3 regions of the Chromobacterium sp. ASV23 genome follow, and region 1 is predicted to be linked to each of the others. Evidence: predicted binding sites of a transcription regulator. Region 1 holds the regulator's gene; each other region holds the start of a gene.
The links. The regulator FNR, encoded in region 1, switches genes on or off when oxygen is low (the NO sensors DNR and NnrR bind a similar motif). The targets are predictions, from matches to a motif close to TTGATNNNNATCAA.
Positions count from the first base shown of each region.

Region 2: JHD59_RS14110 (DUF3149 domain-containing protein) is a predicted target of FNR. The motif match lies at 3,639-3,652, and genes of this name have one in related genera.
Region 3: JHD59_RS01820 (FeoA family protein) is a predicted target of FNR. The motif match lies at 1,489-1,502, and genes of this name have one in related genera.

Region 1 is NZ_JAELTR010000004.1:86,543-91,071, reverse strand. It holds gene mnmA (tRNA 2-thiouridine(34) synthase MnmA) at 1-1,060, shown strand, start outside; gene fnr (fumarate/nitrate reduction transcriptional regulator Fnr) at 1,140-1,886, opposite strand; gene hemN (oxygen-independent coproporphyrinogen III oxidase) at 1,993-3,399, shown strand; gene JHD59_RS03290 (methyl-accepting chemotaxis protein) at 3,669-4,529, shown strand, end outside.
Region 2 is NZ_JAELTR010000034.1:5,026-9,554, forward strand. It holds gene JHD59_RS14085 (DUF1841 family protein) at 1-191, opposite strand, end outside; gene JHD59_RS14090 (glutathione peroxidase) at 317-796, shown strand; gene trmB (tRNA (guanosine(46)-N7)-methyltransferase TrmB) at 857-1,537, opposite strand; gene JHD59_RS14100 (NAD(P)H-binding protein) at 1,575-2,492, opposite strand; gene JHD59_RS14105 (CDP-6-deoxy-delta-3,4-glucoseen reductase) at 2,544-3,560, shown strand; gene JHD59_RS14110 (DUF3149 domain-containing protein) at 3,726-3,857, shown strand; gene arcD (arginine-ornithine antiporter) at 4,308-4,529, shown strand, end outside.
Region 3 is NZ_JAELTR010000002.1:134,990-139,518, reverse strand. It holds gene feoB (ferrous iron transport protein B) at 1-1,164, opposite strand, end outside; gene JHD59_RS01820 (FeoA family protein) at 1,161-1,391, opposite strand; gene dcd (dCTP deaminase) at 1,606-2,178, shown strand; gene JHD59_RS01810 (glutathione peroxidase) at 2,455-2,931, shown strand; gene JHD59_RS01805 (hypothetical protein) at 2,997-3,287, opposite strand; gene JHD59_RS01800 (hypothetical protein) at 3,395-3,694, opposite strand; gene JHD59_RS01795 (histone deacetylase family protein) at 3,781-4,529, opposite strand, start outside.

The DNA.
Region 1 (4,529 bases):
CATCGTCGTCGGCATGTCCGGCGGCGTGGATTCGTCGGTAACGGCCTGGCTGCTGAAGCAGCAGGGCCATGAAGTGATCGGCGTGTTCATGCAAAACTGGGAAGACGACAACGACGACGAATACTGCTCCATCAAGCAGGACGCGCTGGACGCGATGAGCGTGGCCGACATCGTCGGCATCGACATGGAAATCGTCAATTTCGCCAAGGAATACAAGGACCGCGTGTTCTCGTACTTCCTGAAGGAATACTCGGCCGGCCGCACGCCGAATCCGGACGTGCTGTGCAATGCCGAGATCAAGTTCAAGGCCTTCCTCGACTACGCGATGGAACTCGGCGCCGACTGCATCGCCACCGGCCACTACGCGCGCAAGATGGAACAGGACGGCGTCCATTACCTGATGAAGGCGGTGGACCACACCAAGGACCAGAGCTACTTCCTGTACCGCTTGCAGCAGCATCAGTTGGCGAAGGCCATCTTCCCGCTGGGCGACATCAAGAAGACCGAAGTGCGCCAGCTGGCGGAACAAGCCGGCCTGCCCACCGCCGCCAAGAAAGACTCCACCGGCATCTGCTTCATCGGCGAGCGGCCGTTCCGCGAGTTCCTGCAGCGCTACCTGCCCACTTCGCCCGGCCAGATGGTGACGCCGGACGGCAAAGTCGTGGGCGAGCACATCGGCCTGATGTACTACACGCTGGGCCAGCGCAAGGGCCTGACGATCGGCGGCAGCAAGGACGGCAACGGCGAGCCGTGGTTCGTCGCCGGCAAGGATATCCCGGGCAACAAGCTGATTGTGGTGCAAGGCCACGACCACCCGCTGCTGCTGAAGCCGACGCTGTCCATGGCCGACCTGAGCTGGACGCTGCCGGACGCGCCGGCGCCAGGCGACTACAGCGCCAAGAACCGCTATCGCATGGCCGATGCCGCCTGCTCGCTGTCTTCCATTGTCGACGGCCAGGCCAGCCTGCGCTTCCAGGAGAAGCAATGGGCTGTCACCCCAGGCCAATCGGCTGTGCTGTACCACGGCGACATCTGCCTGGGCGGCGGCATCATCCAGTAAGCCCTGGCGTCGGCCATCATCAGCGGACATGAAAAAGGCAGGTCAATGACCTGCCTTTCGCTTTTCCTTCAAGCCGGAATCAGTGGCCGTTGGCGTGGGAACAGCCGGAGATCAGGTTCTTCAGATCGTCCACTTTCACCAGCTGGATATGCTTGTGATCGACGGCGATCCAGCCCTGCTGCTGGAACTTGGACAGCGTGCGGCTGACGGTCTCCAGCTTCAGGCCGAGGAAGCTGCCGATCTCCTCGCGGCTCATGCGCAGGATGAAGTCGTTGGCGGCGAAGCCGCGGGTGGACAGGCGCTGCGACAGGTTCAGCAAGAAGGCGGCAATGCGCTCCTCGGCCTTCATATTGCCAAGCAGCAGCATGACGTTCTGGTCGCGCACGATTTCGCGGCTCATCAGCCGGTAGAAATGGTGCTGCAGGCTGGGGATGTCGCGGCTCAGCGTCTCCATGCGGTTGAACGGCAGCTCGCACACCTCGCTGTCCTCCAGCGCGATGGCGTCGCAGCTGTGGTTGCCGGTGGAAATGCCGTCCAGACCCATCAGCTCGCCGGACATCTGGAAACCGGTGACTTGTTCGCGGCCGTCCTGGCTGGCGACGCAGGTTTTGAAGAAGCCGGTGCGCACGGCGAACAGCGACTTGAAAGACTCGCCGCTATGGAACAGGTACTCGCCTCGCTTCAGACGGCGGCTCTGCCGAATCACCGTATCGAGCTGGCTCATCTCCTCGCGATTGAGGCCAACCGGGAGACACAGCTCGCGCAAACTACAGCTGGAGCAAGAGACTTTTAAACTATGCAGGGGTATGTGATTGTGTTCTGACATGCTGTATGGGCTGCAAGCCGGTAAAGGTTGACCCTTATCAATACTGAGTTCACGGGTTTTCCGCAAATTTACCAGTACACCAGAAGTTTTTCCATCAGAAAACGACATGAAAACCACCCATCCCTATTCTCCCGCTCATTTTGAGTTTGATCGCGAGCTGATCGAACGACTGGATGGCTCAGGGCCGCGGTACACATCGTACCCGACCGCGGATCGCTTTACATCCAATTTTTCCGAAAGCGACTATCTGCTTCGCTTGAAGCAGCGCCGCATCGGCGCCAACCGCAAGCCCTTATCGCTTTACGTGCACATACCGTTTTGCAACACGGTCTGTTTCTACTGCGCTTGCAACAAGATCATCACCAAGGACAAGAGCAAGGCCGACATCTATCTGGACTATCTGGAGAAGGAAATCCGCCTGGTGGCCGAGCAGCTCGGTTGCCGCGAAAAAGTCATCCAGCTGCACTTTGGCGGCGGCACCCCCACCTTCCTGTCCGATGCCCAGCTTGAACGATTGATGGGCATGCTCTCCACCCATTTTGAATTCATGCCAGATGGAGAATATTCCATAGAGATCGATCCGCGCAAGGTTTCGCGCGAAACGATGCAAAAACTGGCGGAATATGGCTTCAATCGCATCAGCGTCGGCGTGCAGGACTTCGAGCCGGCCGTGCAGAAGGCGGTCAACCGCGTTCAGAGCGAAGAGGAAACCCGCGCCGTGATCGAGGCCGGGCGCGCGGCCGGCATCCAGTCGGTCAGCCTGGACCTGATCTACGGCCTGCCGCTGCAGACGCGCGAATCGATGCTGCGCACGCTGGAAACCGCGCTGGCGCTCGATCCGGATCGGTTGGCCTTGTACAACTACGCCCACCTGCCGACGGTATTCATGCCGCAGCGCCGCATCCATGAGGCCGACCTGCCGCCTGCCGGCGTCAAGCTGGACATCCTGCAGGACGCGGTGAAGATGCTGACCAATGCCGGCTATGTGTTCATCGGCATGGATCATTTCGCCAAGCCGGACGACGAGCTGGCCGTCGCCTTGCGCCAGGGCCGGCTACAACGCAACTTCCAGGGCTATTCCACCCACGCCGACTGCGACATGCTGGGCTTCGGCGTGTCATCCATCGGCAAGATCGGCGCCTGTTACACGCAGAACGACAAGACGCTGGAAGGCTATTACGCCGCGCTGGATCAGAAAAAGCTGCCGGTGGTGCGCGGCCTGACGCTGGACAACGACGACGTGCTGCGCCGCACCATCATCCAGGGCCTGATGTGCCGCTTCTCGCTGTCGGTGGAGGCCATCGAGGAAATCTACGGCATCAATTTCGCCCAATACTTCACCGAAGAAATGCCGCAGATCCGGGTTTTCCAGCAGCAGGGCCTGCTGTCCTTCGACGGCGACTTCCTGATGGTGGAGCCCAAGGGCCGTTTCCTGATCCGCAATATCGCGATGATCTTTGACCGGCATCTGCGCGAACGGCAGACTCACGCCCGTTATTCCAAAACCATCTGATCGATCCCCCTCGCGCCTCCGGCGCGAGATTTCATGCCTGCGCGCCTTGCAGGAACACAAGCGGCAAGGCGCGCGCAGCCGGCCGCCGTCCTTTCATGGCCTGCACCATCCAATGCTGTCTCCCACGCGATAGCTGCCCGTCTGTAAATCACTATCATTTAGACTTGCATTAAGCAATTCCACTTATACAGTTCAAGGATAGGGAACTTCATTCCGCCACGTTTTGCCCTCCAGCGTTCCTGCGCGGGCAATACGGAAGGAGTATCGCCATGACCACCCCCATCGTCCGGCTGATGCAACGCCTCAGCTATCCCAAGCGTTTTGCCGTCATCGGACTGTTGTTCGCCTTCGCGCTGCTCTACTTGGTCTACGCCCTGTATCGAACCAATCAGGACAACATCGAGTTCACCAACAAGGAAAAAATCGGCGTCGTTTATATGCAGCCGCTGACCGCCTGCCTTGCCGCCGTGCAGTTGCAGCAAGAGCTGGCGGTGCGCGCGGCGCTGGGCGACAGCCAGGCCCGCAGCGGCCTGAGCGATGCGACTCGGCAACTGCAGACCAAATGGCAGGCCTTGAAAACGGTCAACGATCAGATTGGCGGCACGCTGAACAGCGACAGCGCCTGGAAAGACACGCTTGCCGGCTGGAACGCTTTGCAGGCCGCCGGCAATGCTGCGCCTGCGCAGCAGATTGCCGCCTACGCCGCCTTCAACGACAAGCTGAACAACCTGATCGGCGCCATCAGCGACAATTCCAACCTGACGCTGGACCCGGACATCGATACCTATTATCTGATGGATGCCTCAACCTCCAAGCTGCCGACCTTGCTGATCCACCTGGGCGAAGCGCATGCCGTCGCCGCGCTGGCAGAGGCCAATCATCCGCTGGAATCCGGACAACGAGACAGGCTGGTCGAACTGCGCCCGCTGATCGGAGAAGCCAGCGACGGCCTGGTCAGCGACGTCGGCAAGGCCTTCGCCTACAACGCGGGATTGAAAGCCGATCTTGCGCCCTTGGGCGACAAGCTGGCCGCCATCCTGAAAAACCAGGGCCAGGGCATAGACGACGCCGTCGCCGGCAAGACCGGCGCCAGCGGGCTGAAGATCGCCGGCCATACCGCCGAAAACGTC
Region 2 (4,529 bases), on a different contig from region 1:
CCCATGTCCGGCGTCCACTCTTGCTCCATGAAGGCATCCGGATTTTCCAGGATGGGATGATACTCCGGGTGGTCTATAAGAATGGATAGGACGATTTGTTCCAGATCGGACAAGGGCTGGCCGGACTTGGACTTGCTCCAGGTGTCGAAGAAGAAACGGCGGGCGTCCTGGCGGCTGGGGTTGAACAACATCGGTGAAGACCTCGGGCGGTAACGGGGCGGATGGCGGCGCGGGCGCGTCGCGGCATCCGGCTCAGGAATCAGGGTCGCAGGCGGCTGCCTTGCAGGCTGCGGCATTATACGGGACGGAGGATGCCATGACCACGCTCTACGATTTTAGCGCGAAGCGGGCGGACGGCGCCGAACAGGCGCTTTCCGCCTATGCGGGCACCGTGGCCTTGTTGGTGAATACCGCCAGCGAATGCGGCTATACCCGGCAATATGCCGGCCTGCAGGAGCTGCACGATTATTTTTCCGGTCAGGGTTTCAGCGTGCTCGGTTTCCCTTGCAATCAGTTTGGCGGCCAGGAGCCGGGCGGCGAGGAGGAAATCGTCGCCTTCTGCCAGGGACGTTTCGGCGTGAGCTTTCCGCTGTTCGCCAAGTTGGAAGTCAATGGCGAAGCCGCCCATCCTCTGTGGCGCTGGCTTACCCAGGCCGATTCTGATCATCCGCATCCGGTCAAATGGAACTTCACCAAGTTTCTGATCGATGGACGCGGCAGGGTGGTGAAGCGCTACGAACCGGCGGTGGAGCCGCATGAACTGGTGGAGGACATCAAAGCGCTGCTGGCGCGATAGGCCGCGCAAAACGCAAACGACCCGCGTCGGCGGGTCGGTGTGGAGCGGTTCTGGGCTGGCTTATTTGCGGCGGAAGATCACATCCCACACGCCGTGGCCCAGCTTGATGCCGCGCGCTTCGAACTTGGTCAGCGGGCGGTAGTCCGGGCGCGGCGCATAGCCGTCGGCGGTGTTTTCCAGATTGGCGTTGCCGTTCAGCACTTCCAGAATCTGGATGGCGTAGTCTTCCCAGTCTGTCGCCGCGTGGAAGTAGCCGCCGGGCTTCAGCTTGCTGGCCAGTTTGGCCACCAGGGGCGACTGGATCAGACGGCGTTTGTTGTGGCGTTTTTTATGCCACGGGTCCGGGAAGAAAATATGCACGCCGTCCAGGCAGCCGTCAGGCAGCATATTGTCCAGCACTTCCACCGCGTCGTGGCGCATCAGCCGCAGATTGGTCAGCTCTTTTTCAGCGATCAGCTTGCACAGATTGCCGACGCCGGGGCCGTGCACTTCTATGCCCAGGTAGTCCTTGTCCGGATTGGCGGCGGCGATTTCGGCGGTGGCGCCGCCCATGCCGAAGCCGATTTCCAGGATTTTCGGCGCGGCGCGGCCGAAGGCCTGTTCCAGGTCGATCGCCTCGGGGCGGTACTCAATGCCCCATTTGGGCATGCCTTCGTCCATGGCGCGCTGCTGTGCCGTGGACAAATGGCCCTGCCGCAGCACAAAGCTGCGGATCGAGCGTTTGAAATCCGGATTTTCCATTTTGCTGGCCTGCTGAAAACTCAAAAAAACCGCGATGTTACCGAATCTCGGCTTGGCTTGCGAGTATTGCCGCGCGCCGGGCCGGATCTTGTCGCAATGCCGCCAGGTAATCCAGCACGCTGGGCCAGCGCAGCGCGACGCCAAGCTCGCGCAGGACCCGGCGGTTGTCCAGCCGGCGCGACTCGCCCAGAAAAGACCATTGCTGCGGCGAAACGCTGGCCTTGACCGCCTCGCGCGGCAGCTGCGGCGGGCAGGGCAGGTCCAGCGTTTCGGCCAGCGCCCGATACCAGCGGCTGACCGGCAGCGGCAACGCATCGCAGGCGTTATAGACGCGGATGCCGTGGCGGCGGGACAGGGCCGCCACGCACAGCCGCGCCAGGTCGTCGGCGTGGATGTGGTTGCTCCAGCTGTCTTCGGCGTCCGCTATCAACGGCGTTTGATTGAACAGGCGCGACAGCGGCAGCCTGTCGTCGGCGTAGATGCCGGGCGCGCGCAGGATGGTCAGCGCGCAGCCATGACGGATGGCGAAGCGGCGCAAGACCGTTTCGGCGTCGGCCCGTCGCCAGGCGCGCTCGTTGCGCGGCCGCAGCGCCGCGGTCTCATCCAGCCAGCGGCCTGAGGCGTCGCCATACACGCCGCTGGTGCTGATGTACACCCATTGCTGTGGTATGCTGTCCGCTTTTGCCAGCGCGTACAATAACTTGCGCGTGCGCGGGTCGGTCCGGCCATGGCCGGGCGGCGGCGCGCACAGCAAGGCGGCATCGGCCAGCCCGGCCAGACGAGCCAGGCTGGCGTGGTTGTCCAGATCGGCATGCAGCGGCACGGTGCCCAGCGCGCGCCAGCGCGAGGCTGCATCGGCGGAGCGGCATAGCGCCAGCACCCGCCAGTGGCCGCGCAGCAGCGGCATGGCGCGCCGGGCGACATCGCCGGCGCCTATGATGAGCAAGGTACGCATGGTGTGCATTTTAGCCAGAATTCAGGATTGAGATACGACATGACTTGCCAGGTGAAAGTGCTCCCGAGCGGGCATACATTCGGTGTGGAAGCGCACGAAACGATTCTTGAGGCCGCCCTGCGTCAGGGCGTGGGCCTGCCATACGGCTGTCGCGACGGCGCTTGCGGCGCTTGCAAAGGCAAAGTCGTGGAAGGCGAGGTCAGCCAGGACGGTTTCCAGGAAAAGGCCTTGACCTCGGCCGAGCAGGCCCAGGGCATGGCTTTGTTCTGCTGCGCGCGGCCGCAGGGCGACGTCAGCATCGAGGTGCGCGAAGTGACCGGCATGGGCGACATTCAGATCAAGACGCTGCCGTGCCGCGTGGAAAAAATCGAGAAAATCCACGACGTGGCGGTGCTGAAGCTGAAGCTACCGGTGTCGGAGCGTCTGCAGTTCCGCGCCGGCCAATACATTGATATTTTGATGAAGGATGGCAAGAAGCGCAGCTTCTCCATCGCCAACGCGCCGCACGACGATGCTTTCCTGGAGCTGCATATACGCCATCAGCCGGGCGGCTCGTTCTCCGAGTATGTGTTCCATGAGATGAAGGAGCGCGAGATCATGCGCTTCAAGGGGCCGATGGGTTCGTTCTTCCTGCGCGAAGAGTCTGACAAGCCCATCATCTTCATCGCCAGCGGCACCGGCTTCGCGCCGGTCAAGGGCATCATCGAGCATGCCATCCAGCATGGTATCACCCGACCGATGACTTTCTACTGGGGCGCCCGCACCAAGGCGGATTTGTACATGGCGGAATTGGCCGAAGGCTGGGCCGCCGCTCATCCGCACATCCAATATATCCCGGTGCTGTCGGAAGCCTTGCCGGAAGACAACTGGACGGGCCGCACCGACTTTGTGCACCAGGCGGTGCTGGAAGACTTCTCCGATCTGTCCGGTCATCAGGTGTACGCCTGCGGCGCGCCGGTGATGGTGGAGGCGGCGCATGGCACCTTCACGCGTGAGCGCGGCTTGCCGGAGGATGAGTTCTTTTCCGATGCCTTCTTCCTGGCCAAGGATATGGGCGGCGGAAAGTAGACAAGCTGCTGATCTGTATATGAAAAGCCCCAGGCATGGACCTGGGGCTTTTTGTTTGTCATGCCAGGATGCATCGGATTGACATGGGTCAATTTCAACATCGACAAAGTGGTTATTATGTCGTTGGCAAGGGCGCTAAGGCGCAGAACCTGCGAGGAGAACACGATGGAGCTGCTGACCCTGATGGTATCGGACGATGTGGGCCGCCTCAGTCTGTTGACGATAGTGGTGGCTACGCTGGTAGTGATCGGCGCGGTTTGGGTGATCTTCAAGAACATCAACAAGCCGGGCAAGTAAGGATTCATTCCCGTAGTTTTGGCATTTCCTCTTGATGTGTGTGTTGGCGGATACGGTGGTGGGCCGTATCCGCTTTTTTTTCTCCTGTCGCGCGGGAGCGCGCCTGCTATCCTTCAAGTCCATGATTGATTTGTAAATTTTCCGCAGTTTTTGCGCTGGATCATGTTGTCCGCCATCCCGCCTTTTTTTTCCATTCAGACTTTCTATCTTGAATGTTGTTGCTGAGCCGGCCGCTGTTTTTATGACTTTTCGCCGTATCGCATGACGCCTTGTTGCAAGCTTTAGTCGCATCCGCTGTAGGTCGGCATTTTGTCCATCATGAGCGCTTGATGTAAGTCAATCGAGCCGACGACTCGTCTGGAGACCCTGAATTAACGCGGTATACCATAATTTCAGATGATAAGAATTTAATAATGAATAACGGTTTACATCCCTGATCGGAGAATGAAAATGTCTACTGAAACTGTAAGCCAAGCCGGCGTAGCCGAGGGCGGATCACCCAGGCTGAAGCTAGGCGCGCTGACGGCGCTGGTCGTCGGCTCGATGATAGGCGGCGGCATCTTCTCGCTGCCGCAGAACATGGCGGCCGGCGCCGGCGCCGGGGCCATCCTGATAGGCTGGGCCATCACCTTCGTCGGCATGCTGGCGTTGGCTTTTGTGTTCCAGATGCTG
Region 3 (4,529 bases), on a different contig from region 1:
TGACACCACCCACGGCGCCTGTGCCTTGCTGAACAAAATGCCAGCGAAGAACACCACCACCTGCAGGCGCGCCGAACACAGCGAAAACGGGATCACCAGCATGGTCAGCAACCGCTGCTTGCGCTCGCGCATCACCCGCGTGCCGAGGATGGCCGGCACATTGCAGCCGAAGCCCATCAATTGCATCACGAAGCCGCGGCCATCCAGCCCCAGCTTCGCCATCATCGCATCCGTGAGGAAAGCGGCGCGCGCCAGATAGCCGCTGTCTTCCACCATGGCCATCAGCACGAAGAAGACGAACAGAATGGGGGCGAAAGTCAGCACAGTCGCCACGCCCTGCCACACGCCGTCCAGCACCAAGCTCTGCAGGATGGCCGGCAGCGAAGCGACGGCAGGCGCCAGCGCCTGGTCCTTGACCCAGTCCAGCACGCCGCCCACGGCGTCCTGCAATGGGGTGCCGATCTGGTAGGTCAGATTGAACAGCAAGGCCATGAAGGCGAAGAACAGCGGCAGGCCCAGCCACGGGTGCAGCAGCCAGCGGTCCACTTTCTCGGTCAGCAGCACCGGCAGCACCGGCGGCAAGCGCCAGCAGCCTTCCAGCTTGCGGCGGGCCATGTCGATGGCGCGCTGCGCCTCCGGCACGTTCTCCAGTTGCGCGTGCACCGCGGGGCCATCCTGCGCGGCCAGCTGGTTCAAGGCGGCATTGAGTTTGGGCCAGCCTTCCATACGCTTGGCCGACACCAGCACCACCGGCGCCTGCAGGCGCTCGGCCAGCGCGTCGGCATCCACCGTCACGCCCAGCAGCTTGGCCTCGTCCGCCATATTCAATACCACCAGGCAGGGCAGGCCGCTGGCCAATACTTGCAAGGCCAGCGGCAGCTGGCGGTCCAGTTGGCTGGCGTTCAGCACCAGCACCGCGCCGTCAAACGGCGTGGACAGCAGCACGTCGCGGACCACCGCCTCGTCATCGGTATAGCCGGTCAGATCGTTGACGCCGGGCAAGTCGATCAGCTCCACCATCTTGCCGCCCAAGAGCAAACGCGAACTGATCAGCTCCACGGTCAGTCCGGGCCAATTGCCCACGCGCTGCGACATGCCAGTCAAGCGGTTGAATAAGGTGGACTTGCCAGTATTGGGCAGGCCGATCAGGGCAAACCGCTTCATGCCGCCGCCCTCACTTCGATATGGCGCGCCAGGCTGCGGCGCAACAGGAAGCGGGTGGCGCCCACTTCCAGCAGCAAGGGGCCGCCCCAGGGCGCGGCCTTGCGCAAGTGGAAACGGCAGCCCGGCACCAGGCCGAAAGCCGCCACGCGGCGGAAGGCTTCTTCAGCCAGATTCAGCCGCTCGACGATGCCGTGGGCGCCGGCGGGAAAGATGTCCAGGGACGACATGATGTTTTTTGTCCTGATAATAACGGGAATAATTTGCATTATTATATCGAATCGCCTCCTTGCCTCTTGCGACAATTTGTCGCAATCCCGGGTCGGCTTGACCGAGGTCAAACGCTTCACGCTCACGCCGCCGCCGGTCAATTCCATAGCCGGAAGCGCCGCTAAACGGTTAAAATTGCAGCCATTGCAATAAACGACACACGGGCCAACGACTATGAGCATCAAATCGGACAAGTGGATTCGCCGGATGGCGGCGGAACAGGGCATGATCGAGCCGTTCCAGCCCAATCAGGTGAAGATGGACGAAGACGGCCAGAAGCTGATTTCCTTCGGCACATCCAGCTACGGCTACGATATCCGCTGCGCCGACGAGTTCAAGGTGTTCACCAACATCAACAGCACCATCGTCGACCCGAAAAACTTCGACCCCAACTCCTTCGTGGAAGTCTCCGGCAAGGGCTACTGCATCATCCCGCCCAATAGCTTCGCGCTGGCGCGCACCGTGGAATACTTCCGCATCCCGCGCAATGTGCTGACCGTCTGCCTAGGCAAATCCACCTATGCCCGCTGCGGCATCATCGTCAACGTCACCCCGTTCGAACCGGAATGGGAAGGCTACGTCACGCTGGAGTTCTCCAACACCACCCCGCTGCCGGCCAAGATCTACGCCAACGAGGGCGTGGCGCAGGTGCTGTTCTTCGAGTCCGATGAAATCTGCGACGTGTCGTACAAGGACCGCGCCGGCAAATACCAGGGCCAGGTGGGCGTTACCCTGCCCCGCCCCTGACCGTACTTTCGTACGATTCTCCAGACAGGATGGCCCCGGCCATCCTGTTGCATTTGCGGCAGCCGCAAAAACCCTCTCGCAATTTCCACCAACTGTTCTAGGCTAAACAAAGGGTTAGCTGACATCCCGGTTGTGCCGACCCTTTGCACAGCAAGCTGTTTCTTCTTGGGGCGTCGCGGTTCCCCCTTGCCGCTACGCCCCCTTTTTATGCTCCTCCCCTTGCCAGGCCCTAAGTCCGCACGCATGCTTGCCTGCTCACGCAAACTAAGGGACCTGATGGACATCTACGACTTCTCCTTCCGTCGCCTGAATGGCGCCGAACAATCGCTGACCGACTACCGCGGCCGCGTGCTGCTGCTGGTCAACACCGCCAGCCGCTGCGGCTTTACCTCGCAATACGCCGGGCTGCAACAGCTGCACGCCGACTACGCCGACCAAGGGCTGACGGTGATAGGCTTCCCTTGCAATCAGTTCGGCGCGCAGGAGCCGGGGACGGCTGACGAGATCGGTGACTTTTGCCAGAAGAATTACGGCGTGGACTTCGTGATGGCCGACAAGATCCAGGTCAACGGCAACGACGCCCATCCGCTGTGGCGCTATCTGAAGCAGCAGCAACCGGGCTTGCTGGGCATTGAAATGATCAAGTGGAACTTCACCAAGTTTCTGGTGAACCGCGAAGGACGCGTGGTCGCCCGCCATGCGCCGCAGACTGAGCCGGCCGAACTGGCCACGGCCATAGAAAAGCTGCTGTAAGCCTTACGCCGCGCCCAAACAAAAGGCCGGACATCGCTGTCCGGCCTGTTATTGCGCTGCCGCCATCAGGACTGGCAATCATCCAGCGAGTTGCGCGCCAAATGCGCCAGCTGATCCAGCTCATCGTCCAGATGCGCCTGCATATCCAGCAAGGCGGCGCGCAGCACCGCCGCCGCCAAAGCCGACTGCTCGCCATTGAACACATGCGCCAACACGCGCAGCTCGCGGCAGGCCGTCAGATCCAAAGGCACCTCCAGCACGCGCACCGTCGGCATATCCAGCTCCGCTCCTGAATCGACATTGCCGACGCGCTGGCTCTCCAGCGCGGTCAGCAGGGTTTTCAAGGCCAATCCCATCATTGCCTCCCTTTGCGTTGCCAGATGCAAAAGCGTATTGACCTTGCGGCATTCCGCCGTGCAAAACGGCTGCGTCGTCCCCTCGCCCCGTTCCGCCAAACTTCGACTTAATGCCTGCGCAGGCCTCCGTCCCCCGCGCCGCTCAAGATGTCGCGGCAAGCCTGGGTGGCGCGCAGCATCTGGCTATCATCCAGCGCCTCCCAGGCATCCGCGATGGCGGCGCCCAACAATTCCCCAGCCAAGGCCTCGCTGCTGTTTTCAAACACAGCCGCCAAGGCCATCAACTCCAAAGCCAGATCGCCAGACAGCGCCGCGCTGACGCGGCGTTGCGACACGGCGGATATGCCGCCCAAAGGCGGACGCGGCGTGCCCAAGCGATCGATCAAGCCGTCAATACTCTTCCCCATAGCCTCTCCGTTTCATGCCCCGCGCGGCGTCCCCATCCGCGGCGAAGACTCTTTGAACATAGGCCAAGCGGCGGTAAAAAACCGGGCTAGCTGCGCGCCTCGAAACCGGCCAGCACATTCACCACATTGTCGCCTATCGGCCCCACCGCGTAGCCGCCCTCCAGGCAGAACAGCGTCGGCAGTTTCAGTCCCGCCAGACGCGCGCCCAGCGTGACGAAGTCCGGCGTGCCCAGCTGGAAACGGGAAATCGGGTCGCCCTCGAAGGTGTCGACGCCCAGCGACACCACCAGCGCCTCGGCGCCGAAGCGGGCGATCTGCTCCAGCGCGCAGTCCAGCGCGAAGAACCAGGTGCTGACGCAGGAACCCGCCGCCAGCGGAAAATTGAAGTTGTACCCCAGCCCCTCGCCCTCGCCCTTTTCGTCGGCAAAACCCAGGAAGAATGGATATTCAGTGCGCGGATCGCCGTGGATGGACAAAAACAGCACGTCGGAGCGGTGATAGAAAATATCCTGGGTGCCGTTGCCGTGGTGGTAATCGACGTCCAGCACGGCCACCCGGTGCGCGCCGCGATCGCGCAGCGCCTGGGCGGCGATGGCGGCGTTATTGAAGAAGCAATACCCGCCGCAATAGTCGCGCGCGGCATGATGACCGGGCGGCCGGGTCAACGCGAAGATGGCGCGCTCGCCGCCGATCAGCCTGTCCACCGCGGTCAGCGCCACATCAGCGGAAGCGGTGGCCGCCTGCCAGGTGCCGGCGGTGATCGGCGTGCCGCAGTCCATCGAGTAGTAACAGAGCTGGCCTTCCACATGCTCCGGCACGGCCTCGCGCAAGCGGC